DNA from 2 places in the Streptomyces sp. NPDC021224 genome. Region 2 is predicted to be linked to the other one. Evidence: predicted binding sites of a transcription regulator. Region 2 holds the regulator's gene; the other holds the start of a gene.
The links. Region 2 encodes HrcA, which represses chaperone genes, less so after heat shock. Its sites were predicted from a motif close to TTNGCACTCNGNNNNNCNGAGTGCNAA; they were not measured.
Positions count from the first base shown of each region.

Region 1: groL (chaperonin GroEL) is a predicted target of HrcA. The motif match lies at 2,933-2,959, and genes of this name have one in related genera.

Region 1 is NZ_JBIRPW010000002.1:367,688-373,969, reverse strand. It holds gene murQ (N-acetylmuramic acid 6-phosphate etherase) at 114-1,046, shown strand; gene groL (chaperonin GroEL) at 1,134-2,756, opposite strand; gene ACH4PY_RS06740 (cold-shock protein) at 3,074-3,277, opposite strand; gene ACH4PY_RS06735 (ubiquitin-like small modifier protein 1) at 3,712-3,987, opposite strand; gene thrC (threonine synthase) at 3,984-5,282, opposite strand; SAM riboswitch class I at 5,300-5,426, opposite strand; gene ACH4PY_RS06725 (glucosyl-3-phosphoglycerate synthase) at 5,594-6,282, shown strand, end outside.
Region 2 is NZ_JBIRPW010000005.1:417,580-423,861, forward strand. It holds gene hemW (radical SAM family heme chaperone HemW) at 1-1,061, shown strand, start outside; gene ACH4PY_RS16025 (DUF3097 domain-containing protein) at 1,073-1,897, opposite strand; gene ACH4PY_RS16030 (MBL fold metallo-hydrolase) at 1,922-2,686, opposite strand; gene hrcA (heat-inducible transcriptional repressor HrcA) at 2,888-3,904, shown strand; gene dnaJ (molecular chaperone DnaJ) at 3,905-5,038, shown strand; gene ACH4PY_RS16045 (nitronate monooxygenase) at 5,444-6,282, shown strand, end outside.

The DNA of each region.
Region 1 (6,282 bases), on a different contig from region 2:
GCCCCGCGGACCTCCCGGGCCATGACCGGTCATGGCCTGAAATAATGCACCACGCCCCTTCTGCGGCCCCACCCGCCGAGCCGACACCTGCGAGAAGGATGAACGAGCCGCATATGCCCCAGTACACCGAGCTGCGCCGCGAACTGGACACGCTGACCACCGAGGCCTTCCGGCCGGAGCTCGCCGAGATCGACCGGATGCCGACGCTGGAGATCGCCCGCACGATGAACGGTGAGGACGCCACCGTTCCGGCCGCCGTCGCAGCCCAACTGCCCGCCATCGCCGCCGCGATCGACGGCATCGCGGCCCGGATGGCGCGCGGCGGCCGGCTCGTCTACGCGGGCGCCGGGACCGCGGGGCGGCTCGGCGTGCTGGACGCCAGCGAGTGCCCGCCGACCTTCAACACCACGCCCGGCGGGGAGGTGGTGGGGCTCATCGCGGGCGGGCCGTCCGCGATGGTCACCTCGGTCGAGGGCGCCGAGGACAGCAGGGAGCTGGCCGCGGGCGACCTGGACGCGCTGGGGCTGACCGCCGCCGACACCGTCGTGGGCGTCTCCGCCTCCGGGCGCACCCCGTACGCGCTGGGCGCGGTCGAGCACGCGCGGGCGCTCGGGGCGCTCACGGTGGGCCTGGCGTGCAACGCGGGCTCGCCGCTCGCGGCGGCCGCCGAGCACGGCATCGAGGTCGTCGTGGGGCCCGAACTGCTCACCGGCTCCACCCGGTTGAAGTCCGGCACCGCGCAGAAGCTGGTCCTCAACATGCTCTCGACGATCACCATGATCCGGCTGGGCAAGACGTACGGGAACCTGATGGTGGACGTGCGCGCGTCCAACGAGAAGCTGCGCGCCCGCTCGCGCCGGATCGTCTCGCTCGCGACCGGCGCGGACGACACGGCGATCGAGGACGCGCTCACCGCGACCGACGGGGAGGTCAAGCCCGCGATCCTGACCCTGCTGGCGCGGGTGGACGCGGCGACGGCGGAGCGGCTGCTGCGCGAGTCCGGCGGCCATCTGCGCGAGGCGCTGGAGTCGGCCCGGCCCGTGTAGGGGCGGACACGACGGCGCCCGCCCCCCGAACGGATCGGGGAGCGGGCGCCGTCGTACGCGTGCAGGACAGGTGATCCCGGGAGGGGATCAGAAGTCCATGTCACCGCCGGGCATGCCGCCCGGAGCGGCCGCGGCGGCCTTCTCCGGCTTGTCGGCGATGACGGCCTCGGTGGTCAGGAACAGCGCGGCGATCGACGCGGCGTTCTGCAGCGCGGAGCGGGTGACCTTGGCCGGGTCGATGATGCCCTCGGCGATCATGTCCACGTACTCGCCGGTCGCGGCGTTGAGGCCGTGACCGATCGGCAGGTTGCGGACCTTCTCGACGATGACGCCGCCCTCGAGACCACCGTTGACGGCGATCTGCTTGAGCGGGGCCTCCAGCGCGAGCTTCACGGCGTTGGCGCCGGTCGCCTCGTCGCCGTCCAGCTCCAGCTTCTCGAAGACCGCGGAGGCCTGCAGCAGGGCCACGCCACCACCGGCGACGATGCCCTCCTCGACGGCGGCCTTGGCGTTGCGCACCGCGTCCTCGATGCGGTGCTTGCGCTCCTTGAGCTCGACCTCGGTCGCGGCACCGGCCTTGATGACCGCGACGCCGCCCGCGAGCTTGGCCAGGCGCTCCTGGAGCTTCTCGCGGTCGTAGTCCGAGTCGCTGTTCTCGATCTCGGCGCGGATCTGGTTGACGCGGCCGGCGACCTGGTCGGCGTCACCGGAGCCGTCCACGATCGTGGTCTCGTCCTTGGTGATGACGACCTTGCGAGCGCGGCCGAGCAGGTCCAGGCCCGCGTTCTCCAGCTTGAGGCCGACCTCCTCGGAGATGACCGTGCCGCCGGTGAGGATCGCGATGTCGCCCAGCATGGCCTTGCGGCGGTCGCCGAAGCCCGGGGCCTTGACGGCGACGGACTTGAAGGTGCCGCGGATCTTGTTGACGACCAGGGTCGACAGGGCCTCGCCCTCGACGTCCTCGGCGATGATCAGCAGCGGCTTGCCCGACTGCATGACCTTCTCCAGCAGCGGGAGCAGGTCCTTGACCGAGGAGACCTTGGAGTTGACGATCAGGATGTAGGGGTCGTCGAGCGACGCCTCCATCCGCTCCAGGTCGGTGGCGAAGTACGCCGAGATGAAGCCCTTGTCGAAGCGCATGCCCTCGGTGAGCTCGAGCTCCAGACCGAAGGTCTGCGACTCCTCGACGGTGATGACGCCTTCCTTGCCGACCTTGTCCATCGCCTCGGCGATGAGCTCGCCGATCTGCGTGTCGGCGGCGGAGATGGAGGCGGTGGAAGCGATCTGCTCCTTGGTCTCCACGTCCTTGGCCTGCTCCAGCAGGGCGGCGGAGACGGCCTCGACGGCACGCTCGATGCCGCGCTTGAGGGCCATCGGGTTGGCGCCGGCGGCGACGTTGCGCAGGCCCTCGCGGACCAGGGCCTGGGCCAGGACGGTCGCGGTCGTCGTGCCGTCACCGGCGACGTCGTCGGTCTTCTTCGCGACTTCCTTGACCAGCTCGGCGCCGATCTTCTCGTACGGGTCCTCCAGCTCGATCTCCTTGGCGATGGACACACCATCGTTGGTGATCGTGGGGGCGCCCCACTTCTTCTCAAGGACGACGTTCCGGCCCTTGGGACCGAGGGTGACCTTAACGGCGTCGGCGAGCTGGTTCATCCCGCGCTCAAGGCCGCGCCGCGCCTCCTCATCGAACGCGATGATCTTAGCCATGTGAAGTGTCCTCCGCGGACTGGGGGTTCCCCCACCGGAGGCGGGGGCGGTGGAACGGACCGCGTGGCGCCCGCGACGGACGGCCTGCCGGCCGCCGGTTCCTTCCCGGCGTCCGGACGGGCCTCACCGACCCGGTCCAAGTGGCACTCTCACGCGCAGAGTGCTAACGCCAATGATTAGCACTCTCCCCTGCCGAGTGCAAGCGCCCGCCACGGACGGGGCGCCCCCGCGGGGGGGCGCACAACGGCGAAAGGGCCACCCCGTGCGGGGGTGGCCCTTCGTGGCGTCGCGTCGGTGGCCGAACGCGCCCGCGCCGATCAGCCGGCCACGCGGACCATGTCCGCCTGCGGCCCCTTCTGACCCTGCGAGATCTCGAACTCGACTCGCTGGCCTTCTTCGAGGGTGCGGTAGCCGTCCATCTGTATCGCGCTGTAGTGGACGAAGACATCCGCACCACCGTCGACCGCGATGAAGCCGTAGCCCTTCTCCGCGTTGAACCACTTGACGGTGCCCTGAGCCATTCCTAACTCCCCTATTACTGGCCCTATCGCGGGCCCGCGCTCCGCGGGCCCGGGTCAGACCTCACCCCCCGTGGAGGGTGTGCGCCGGAACGCGTCGACCGCGGCTGAATGTATCTGCACGGATGCCGTCCGCAACAGGTCAATTGGACGAGAATTCTTGGCGCGACGCATCCGAAATAACCGAGGAAGAAACGATAATGTAGGGCAACTCGGGCGGGACACAGCGGACATAGCGCACTTATCGCGTGTGAATTTGCCGATAAATCGGCGCTACGACTTCGGGCCGCACATGAGGGCGCCCCACCCGGGGCGAAAGCAGTTCCCGGATGGGGCGGGGTCTAAACGTCCAAGCTTCTGCGTATTCTCGTCAGTTCCGTGACACCTAGCGGATCACGCTCTCGCTCACGCTCGGTATCCGTTGCCGGTATCCGGTTTCAGCCGCCGGCGACCGCGGGAATGATCGACACGCTGGCACCGTCCGGCACCGCAGTGGCGAGTCCGTCGGAAAACCGTACATCGTCGTCGTTGACATAGACGTTCACGAAACGCCGGAGCTTTCCGGAGTCGTCGAGAACCCGGGCGGAAATACCCGCATGATTCTTTTCCAGCGACTCGATGACCTCGCCGAGCGTCGCGCCCTCGGCGGGCACCTCGGCCTGGCCCCCGGTGTACGTGCGGAGGATCGTGGGGATGCGGACGGAAGCACTCATGCGAGTCCAGCCTCTCGGAAGGCGGCAAGGGAGGGGGCGATGGTCGCGGTCGGCCCGGTGGTCGGGGAGACGGCGTCCAGGGTCTTCAGACCGTCGCCGGTGTTCAGCACGACGGTCTCGGCGGCCGGGTCGAGCTGCCCGGTCTCGATCAGCTTCTTCAGCACGCCGACGGTCACCCCGCCCGCCGTCTCGGCGAAGATGCCCTCGGTGCGGGAGAGCAGCTTGATGGCGTCCACGATCTGCTCGTCGGTGACGTCCTCGATCGCGCCGCCGGTACGGCGGGCGATGTCCAGGACGTACGGGCCGTCCGCGGGGTTGCCGATCGCCAGCGACTTGGCGATGGTGTCGGGCTTGACCGGGCGCACCACGTCGTGGCCGGCCTTGAAGGCCGCCGAGACCGGCGAGCAGCCCTCGGCCTGCGCGCCGAAGATCTTGTAGGGCTTGTCCTCGACCAGGCCGAGCGCGATCAGCTCCTTGAGACCCTTGTCGATCTTGGTGAGCTGCGAGCCCGAGGCGATCGGGATGACCAGGTTGTCCGGCAGCCGCCAGCCGAGCTGCTCGGCGATCTCGTACGCCAGCGTCTTGGAGCCCTCGCCGTAGTACGGGCGCAGGTTGACGTTGACGAAGCCCCAGCCCTCGCCGGCCGGGTCACCGATCAGCTCCGAGCAGAAGCGGTTCACGTCGTCGTACGTGCCCTTGATCGCGACCAGGTCGCCGCCGTAGACCGCGGCCATCACGACCTTGCCCTGCTCCAGGTCGTCCGGGATGAAGACGCAGGAGCGGAAACCGGCCCGCGCCGCGGCCGCGCCGACCGCGCCCGCCAGGTTGCCGGTGGAGGAGCACGACAGCGTCGTCAGACCGAAGGTGCGGGCCGCCTCCAGCGCGATGGCGACGACCCGGTCCTTGAACGAGTGCGTCGGGTTGCCGGAGTCGTCCTTGACGTACAGGCCGCCGGTCACGCCCAGCTCACGGGCCAGGTTGTCGGCCTTGACGAGCTTGGTCCAGCCGGGGTTCAGGTTCTGCTTCTCGGTCACGTCCGCGGGGACGGGCAGCAGCGGGGCGTAGCGCCAGATGTTCGCCGGACCGGCCTCGATCTGCTTGCGCAGCTGCTCCGGGTCACCGGTCGGCAGCTCGTAGGCCACCTCCAGCGGCCCGAAACACTCCAGGCACGCGAAGACCGGGGTCAGCGGGTAGCGGGTGCCGCACTCGCGGCAGGAGAGCGCGACGGCGGGGCCGAAAACGGCGTCCTGCGAGGCGTCCTGGGGGGTGGTGGTGGCGGTGTTCTGCACAGCCATGGTGGCGAGGCCCTTTCTCCTCATCTTCCCCACGGCGTAGGTCGCCGCGAGCCGGAATTGGCACCGTCCCCACCTGACCTCGCGGTCGGCGGGAGGGTTGCCGGGGCTTCAACGGGCCGTTCCCTCTGCCCCTCTGGATGAGCGGTATGGCACCGGACGGCTGAGCCGGTCCGGGCGTTTGTCCCGCCGTTCGACCCCGGCATGCGGGGCGTACGGACGTTGTTCAAGACTGTAACCGACACCGGACACCGGTGAGATAGCCGTCCGTACCGCGAGATGCGTCACACACGGGACACACGGGAGCGCTGAACGTGCTGGAAGAGGTCGAGCGCTGGCTCGCCACACGGTCCTGGTCGGCCGCCGAGCGGCCGCTGGAGACGCTGCTCGCCGCCAAGCGGGCGGCGGGCCCGGCCGGGACCGTCAGCGTCGTGCTGCCCGCGCGCGACGAGGAGGCCACGGTCGGCGCGATCGTCGCCGCCGTCCGCCGCGACCTCATGACGCCGGACGCCCCGCTCGTGGACGAGCTGGTCGTCGTCGACTCCGGCTCCCGCGACCGTACGGCCCAGGTCGCGCGGGCCGCCGGGGCCACCGTCGTCGCGCGCGACGACATCCTGCCCCGGCTGCCCGCACTGCCCGGCAAGGGCGAGGTGCTGTGGCGCTCCCTGCTCGTGACCAGCGGCGAGATCGTCTGCTTCGTCGACGCGGACCTGCGGGAGTTCGACTCCCGCTTCGTCAGCGGCATCGTCGGCCCGCTCCTCACCGAGCCCGGCGTCCAGCTCGTCAAGGCGATGTACGACCGCCCGCTGGAGACCGGCGGCACGGTCGTCCCCGCGGGCGGCGGCCGCGTCACCGAACTCGTCGCCCGCCCCCTGCTCAACCTGCACTGGCCACGCCTGGCGGGCTTCGTCCAGCCCCTCGGCGGCGAGTACGCGGCAAGGCGCTCGCTGCTCGAACAGCTCCCCTTCCCGGTCGGCTACGGGGTCGAGCTGGGCATGCTCGT
Region 2 (6,282 bases):
GCTCCGGCGGCGCGCTCGCCTCGCGGGAGAACTACGCCGACGTCCTGATCGACGAGATCCGGCTCGCCCGCAAGGTGCTCGGTGACGACCCGCGGCAGGTCGAGACCGTGTTCGTGGGCGGCGGCACGCCCACCCTGCTCCCGGCCGCGGACCTCGTCCGCATGCTGGGCGCGATCCGTGACGAGTTCGGGCTCGCGCCGGACGCGGAGGTGACGACGGAGGCGAACCCGGAGTCCGTCGACCCGGCGTATCTCGCGCAGCTGCGCGCCGGCGGCTTCACCCGGATGTCCTTCGGCATGCAGTCCGCCCGCCCGCACGTGCTGAAGGTGCTGGACCGCACGCACACCCCGGGCCGCCCGGAGGCCTGCGTCGCCGAGGCGCGGGCCGCGGGCTTCGCGCACGTCAACCTGGACCTGATCTACGGCACGCCGGGGGAGTCCGACGACGACTGGCGCGCGTCCCTGGACGCGGCGATCGGCGCGGGCCCCGACCACGTCTCCGCGTACGCCCTGATCGTCGAGGACGGTACGCGGCTGGCCTCGCGCATCCGCCGCGGCGAGGTGCCGATGACGGACGACGACGAGCACGCGGACCGCTACCTGATCGCCGAGGAGCGGCTCGCCGCGGCGGGCTACTCCTGGTACGAGGTCTCCAACTGGGCGACCGAGGACGCGGCCCGGTGCCGCCACAACGAGCTGTACTGGACCGGCGCGGACTGGTGGGGCGCGGGCCCCGGCGCGCACAGCCACGTCGGCGGTGTGCGCTGGTGGAACGTGAAGCACCCCGGCGCGTACGCCCAGGCCCTCGCCGAAGCCCGTACGCCCGGCGCGGGCCGCGAGATCCTGAGCGCCGAGGACCGCCGCGTCGAGCGCGTCCTCCTGGAACTGCGGCTGGCGGCGGGCTGCCCGCTGGACGTCCTGACCGAGGCGGGCGCCGCCGCGGCCGCCCGCGCGGTAAGGGACGGCCTCCTGGCGCCCGCCCCTTACGCCGCCGGCCGCGCGGTCCTGACGCTCAAGGGCCGCCTGCTGGCCGACGCGGTGGTCCGCGACCTGACGGACTAGCCCGGCGGGACTTACGGGACGGTCACGAAGTCGATCAGCCGCTCCACCGCGCCCAGCAGCTCGGGCCGCAGGTCCTTGTACGAGTGCACGCCCTCCAGGATGCGGGCCCACGCCTCGCCCGTGCTCATGCGCCAGCCGAGCGCGTCGCAGACCCCGGTCTTCCAGTCCTGGCCGCGCGGCACGCGCGGCCACGCGGGGATGCCCACCGAGGAGGGCTTGACGGCTTCCCAGACGTCGACGAAGGGGTGGCCCACCACCAGCACGTCCGCCCCGGACACCTGCGCGGCGATGCGGGACTCCTTCGAGCCGGGCACGAGGTGGTCGACGAGGACGCCGAGCCGCGCGTCCGGCGCGGGGCCGAAGGCGGCGACCACGGACGGCAGGTCGTCGACGCCCTCCAGGAACTCCACCGCGACGCCCTCGACCCGCAGGTCGTGGCCCCACACCCGTTCCACCAGCTCGGCGTCGTGCTTGCCCTCGACGTAGATCCGCCCGGCGCGCGCCACCCGGGCCTTCGCGTCCGGCACCGCGATGGAGCCGGACGCGGACAGCAGCGGTCCGCGCGGCTTCGGCGCGCCCTGCGGGCGTACCAGCGTCACGGTGCGGCCGTCGATGAGGAAGCCGCGCGGCACCATCGGGAAGACCCGGTGCTTGCCGAAGCGGTCCTCCAGCGTGACGGTCAGGCCCTCCGCGGTCTTCTCGCAGCGCACCACCGCCCCGCAGAAGCCCGTCGTGGCCTCCTCGACCACGAGGTCGGCGTCGGCCGGGACCTCGGGCACGGGGGCCGGCTTCTTCCAGGGCGGGGTGAGATCGCCGTCGTACGTCCTGCTGCGCATGCGGGCGATCGTAACGAGCCCGGGTCAGCTCCCGGCGGCGAACCGCTCGGCGAGCGCGTCCCGCTGGGCGCGGACGAAGCGCGCGTCGACCACGGCGCCGTGGCCGGGCACGTAGCGGCCGGTCTCGCCGCCGAGGGCGAGCAGCGCGTCCAGGGTGTCCGGCCAGCGGTCCGGGACGGCGTCGTCGTCCGCCTGGGGCTCGCCGGACTCCTCGACGAGATCGCCGCAGAAGACCACCGTGGGATCGCTCACGGTGCCGCCCGGGACCACCACGACCAGGTCGTGCGCGGTGTGCCCGGCGCCGGGGTGGACCAGCCGCACGACGCGTTCGCCCAGGTCGATGACGGTCTCGCCGGCGACGGGCCGGGTCGGCAGGGCGAGCGCGGCCGCCGCCTCCGCGGCCTCGGCCGGATCGGTGCCGTACGCGACGGCGCAGGCGCGCAGCGCGTCCCGTTCCGCCCGCAGCCGGGCGCCGAGCGCGCGGTGCGCGTAGATCTCGGCGCCGGGGAAGGCGGCGGTGCCCAGGACGTGGTCGAAGTGGCCGTGCGTGAGGGCGATGTGCGTCACATCGCGCCCGGTGAGCGCGGCGACCTGCGCGCGCAGCTCGGCGCCCTCGCGCAGCGTCGAGCCGGTGTCCACCAGCAGCACCGCGTCGGCGCCCACGACCAGGCCGATCGTGACGTCGAGATGCGGCAGCCGGCGCCGGGCGACCCCGGGGGCGAGCTGCTCCCACGACGTACCACCCGTACCGCCCGAACCGCCCGTACCCGGACCCTCCGTACCGTCCACAGATTCCACGGGGGTGACCGTATCGCCGCCGCGGGGCCGTCCGCCGCCGCCTCCCCGGACCCGGTGCGCCGCGCACCCTTGCCGAGCCCTTGCTGCCTCGCCGTACACTGGCTCCGGGGAAGCTGGCACTCGAAACGGCGGAGTGCCAGGGCCCGCCAGGGTGACGGACACGGCACGAGAACGAGCGGCTGGAGGTGCGCGATGCTGAGCGAACGCAGACTCGAGGTCCTGCGCGCCATCGTCCAGGACTACGTCGGCACCGAGGAGCCGGTCGGTTCCAAGGCGCTCACGGAGCGCCACAACCTCGGCGTCTCGCCCGCCACCGTGCGCAACGACATGGCGGTGCTGGAGGACGAGGGCTACATCGCCCAGCCGCACACCAGCGCAGGCCGCATCCCCACCGACAAGGGCTACCGGCTCTTCGTCGACAAGATGGCCGGCGTCAAGCCGCTGTCGTCCGCCGAGCGCCGCGCGATCCAGAACTTCCTGGAGGGCGCGGTCGACCTCGACGACGTCGTGGCCCGCACCGTACGGCTGCTGGCACAGCTCACCCGGCAGGTCGCCGTCGTGCAGTACCCGTCGCTGACCCGCTCCGCGGTCCGGCACGTCGAACTGCTCGCGCTCGCGCCCGCCCGGCTCATGCTCGTGCTCATCACCGACACCGGCCGGGTCGAGCAGCGCCTCGTCGACTGCGCGGCCCCGGTCACCGAGACCGTGCTCGCGGATCTGCGGGCGCGGCTCAACAGCCGGGTCGTCGGCCGCCGTTTCGCCGACGTCCCCCCGCTGGTGGCGGACCTGCCGGAGAGCTTCGAGGCCGACGACCGGCCCGCCGTCGCCGGAGTCCTGTCCACCCTGCTGGAAACGCTCGTCGAGCGTCCAGAAGAGCGCATCATGCTGGGCGGCGCGGCGAACCTCACCCGGTTCAACCACGACTTCCCGCTCACGATCAGACCCGTGCTCGAAGCACTGGAAGAGCAGATGGTGCTGCTGAAACTGCTCGGCGAGGCCACCGACTCCGCGATGACCGTGCGGATCGGGCATGAGAATTTTCACGAGGGCCTCAATTCCACCTCGGTCGTGGCCGTCGGCTACGGTTCCGGCGACGAGGCAGTCGCCAAACTCGGCGTGGTCGGACCGACCCGCATGGACTACCCCGGAACGATGGGAGCGGTACGCGCAGTGGCACGTTACGTCGGACAGATCCTGGCGGAGTCGTAAGTGGCCACGGACTACTACGCCGTCCTGGGCGTACGCCGCGACGCAGGTCCCGATGAGATCAAGAAGGCATTCCGCCGACTTGCCCGGGAATTGCACCCTGACGTCAATCCGGACCCGAAGACGCAGGAGCGGTTCAAGGAGATCAACGCCGCCTACGAGGTGCTCTCCGACCCGCAGAAGAAGCAGGTCTACGACCTCGGGGGCGACCCGCTGTCCGCCACCGGCGGCGGCGCGGGCGGCGGCTTCGGCGGCGGATTCGGCAACTTCAGCGACATCATGGACGCGTTCTTCGGCCAGTCGTCGCAGCGCGGTCCGCGCTCGCGCGTCCGGCGCGGGCAGGACGCCATGATCCGGCTGGAGATCGACCTCGAAGAGGCCGCCTTCGGCACCACCAAGGACATCCAGGTCGACACCGCGGTCACCTGCGGCACCTGCAACGGCGAGGGCGCCGCGCCCGGCACCGCCGCGCAGACCTGCGACATGTGCCGCGGCCGCGGCGAGGTCTCCCAGGTCACCCGGTCCTTCCTCGGCCAGGTCATGACCTCCCGGCCCTGCCCGCAGTGCCAGGGCTTCGGCACCGTCGTGCCCACCCCCTGCCCCGAGTGCGCGGGCGACGGCCGGGTCCGCTCCCGCCGCACCCTCACCGTCAAGATCCCCGCGGGCGTCGACAACGGCACCCGCATCCAGCTCGCGGGCGAGGGCGAGGTCGGCCCCGGCGGCGGCCCCGCCGGCGACCTCTACGTCGAGATCCGCGAGACCCCGCACCCCGTCTTCCAGCGCCGCGGCGACGACCTGCACTGCACGGTCACCATCCCGATGACCGCGGCGGCGCTCGGCACGAAGTGCCCGCTGGAGACGCTGGACGGCCTGGAGGAGATCGACATCCGGCCCGGCACGCAGTCCGGCCAGTCGATCCCGCTCCACCAGCGCGGCATCACCCACCTGCGCGGCGGCGGCCGCGGCGACCTCGTCGTCCACGTCGAGGTCCTGACCCCGAGCAAGCTCGACGCGGAGCAGGAGGAGCTTTTGCGCCGCCTGGCGAAGGCGCGCGGGGAGGAACGCCCCACCGGGCAGTTCGCCCCCGGCCAGCAGGGGCTCTTCTCGCGCCTGAAGGACGCTTTCAACGGCCGCTGAGCGCGCGCCGCTCTCCCTCCACCCTGCGTGGGCCGGCAAGCGATCCCGCCGGGCGCGGAGGGCGGTGCCTTTGCCGCGCGGGCCGCATTTTTCGCCGGGCGCGGAGGGCGGTGCCTTTGCCGCGCCGGGCACGCGTTTTTCAGGGGCGCGGGGAACTGCGCGCTCAGCCCACCACCGGCCGGTGGTCCGGATCGGACCGAAGAGACCCTCTGGGTCGGTGACGACCCGCGCCCCGGTGGGGGCTTGTCGCGCAGTTCCCCGCGCCCCTAAAAACGGTTGCCCGGCGCGGCACGCGCGGCCTCCCCGCGAACCTGAAAACGGTTGCCCGGCGCGGCACGCGCCCCCCGAAAAACGGGTGCCCGGCGCAGCAGAGGGGCTCGTCCGGCGAGGACATAGGGTGAGCGCATGGCTGCGTCAAGGCTGCCGACATTCTCGGCACATCCGATCGTGCAGGCCCCGATGGCGGGCGGCGCGGCGAACCCTCGTCTCGCCGCGGCGGTAGCCGCGTCCGGCGGGGTCGGCTTCCTCGCGGCGGGCTACAAGACGCCCGAGGCGATGTACGAGGAGATCCGCCAGCTCCGCGACCAGAGCGCGCAGCCCTTCGGGGTGAACGTCTTCCTGCCGCAGCCGACGGCGACGGACCCCTCCGCGGTCGCGGTGTACGCCGAGCAGCTGGCCGGTGAGGAGTCCTGGTACGGCGTGCCGCTCGGCGACCCGGAGGCGGGTCTGGACGACGCGTACGAGGCCAAGGTGGCGATCCTCCTGGAGGACCCCGTCCCGATGGTGAGCTTCACCTTCGGCTGCCCCGCCCGCAGGGTGCTGGACGCCTTCCGCAAGGCGGGCACGTACACCGTCGTGACGGTCACGACCGTGGCGGAGGCGCAGGCCGCGCAGGCCGCGGGCGCGGACGCGCTGTGCGTGCAGGGTGTGGAGGCGGGCGGCCACCGCGGCACGCACCGCGACGAGCCGCTGCTCGACGGCACCGGCGACGGCCTGCTCGCGCTGCTGCCGCAGGTGCGCGAGGCGGTGACGCTGCCGCTGATCGCGACGGGCGGGCTGATGCGCGGCGGCCAGGTCGCCGCGGTGCTCGCGGCGGGCGCGGACGCGGCGCAGCTCGGCACGGCGTTCCTGGTGTGCCCGGAGTCGGGGGCGAGCCTGTTGCACAAGCAGGCGCTGACCGATCCGGTCTTCACCCGTACCGAGATGACCCGGGCCTTCTCCGGACGCCCGGCCCGGGGCCTGGT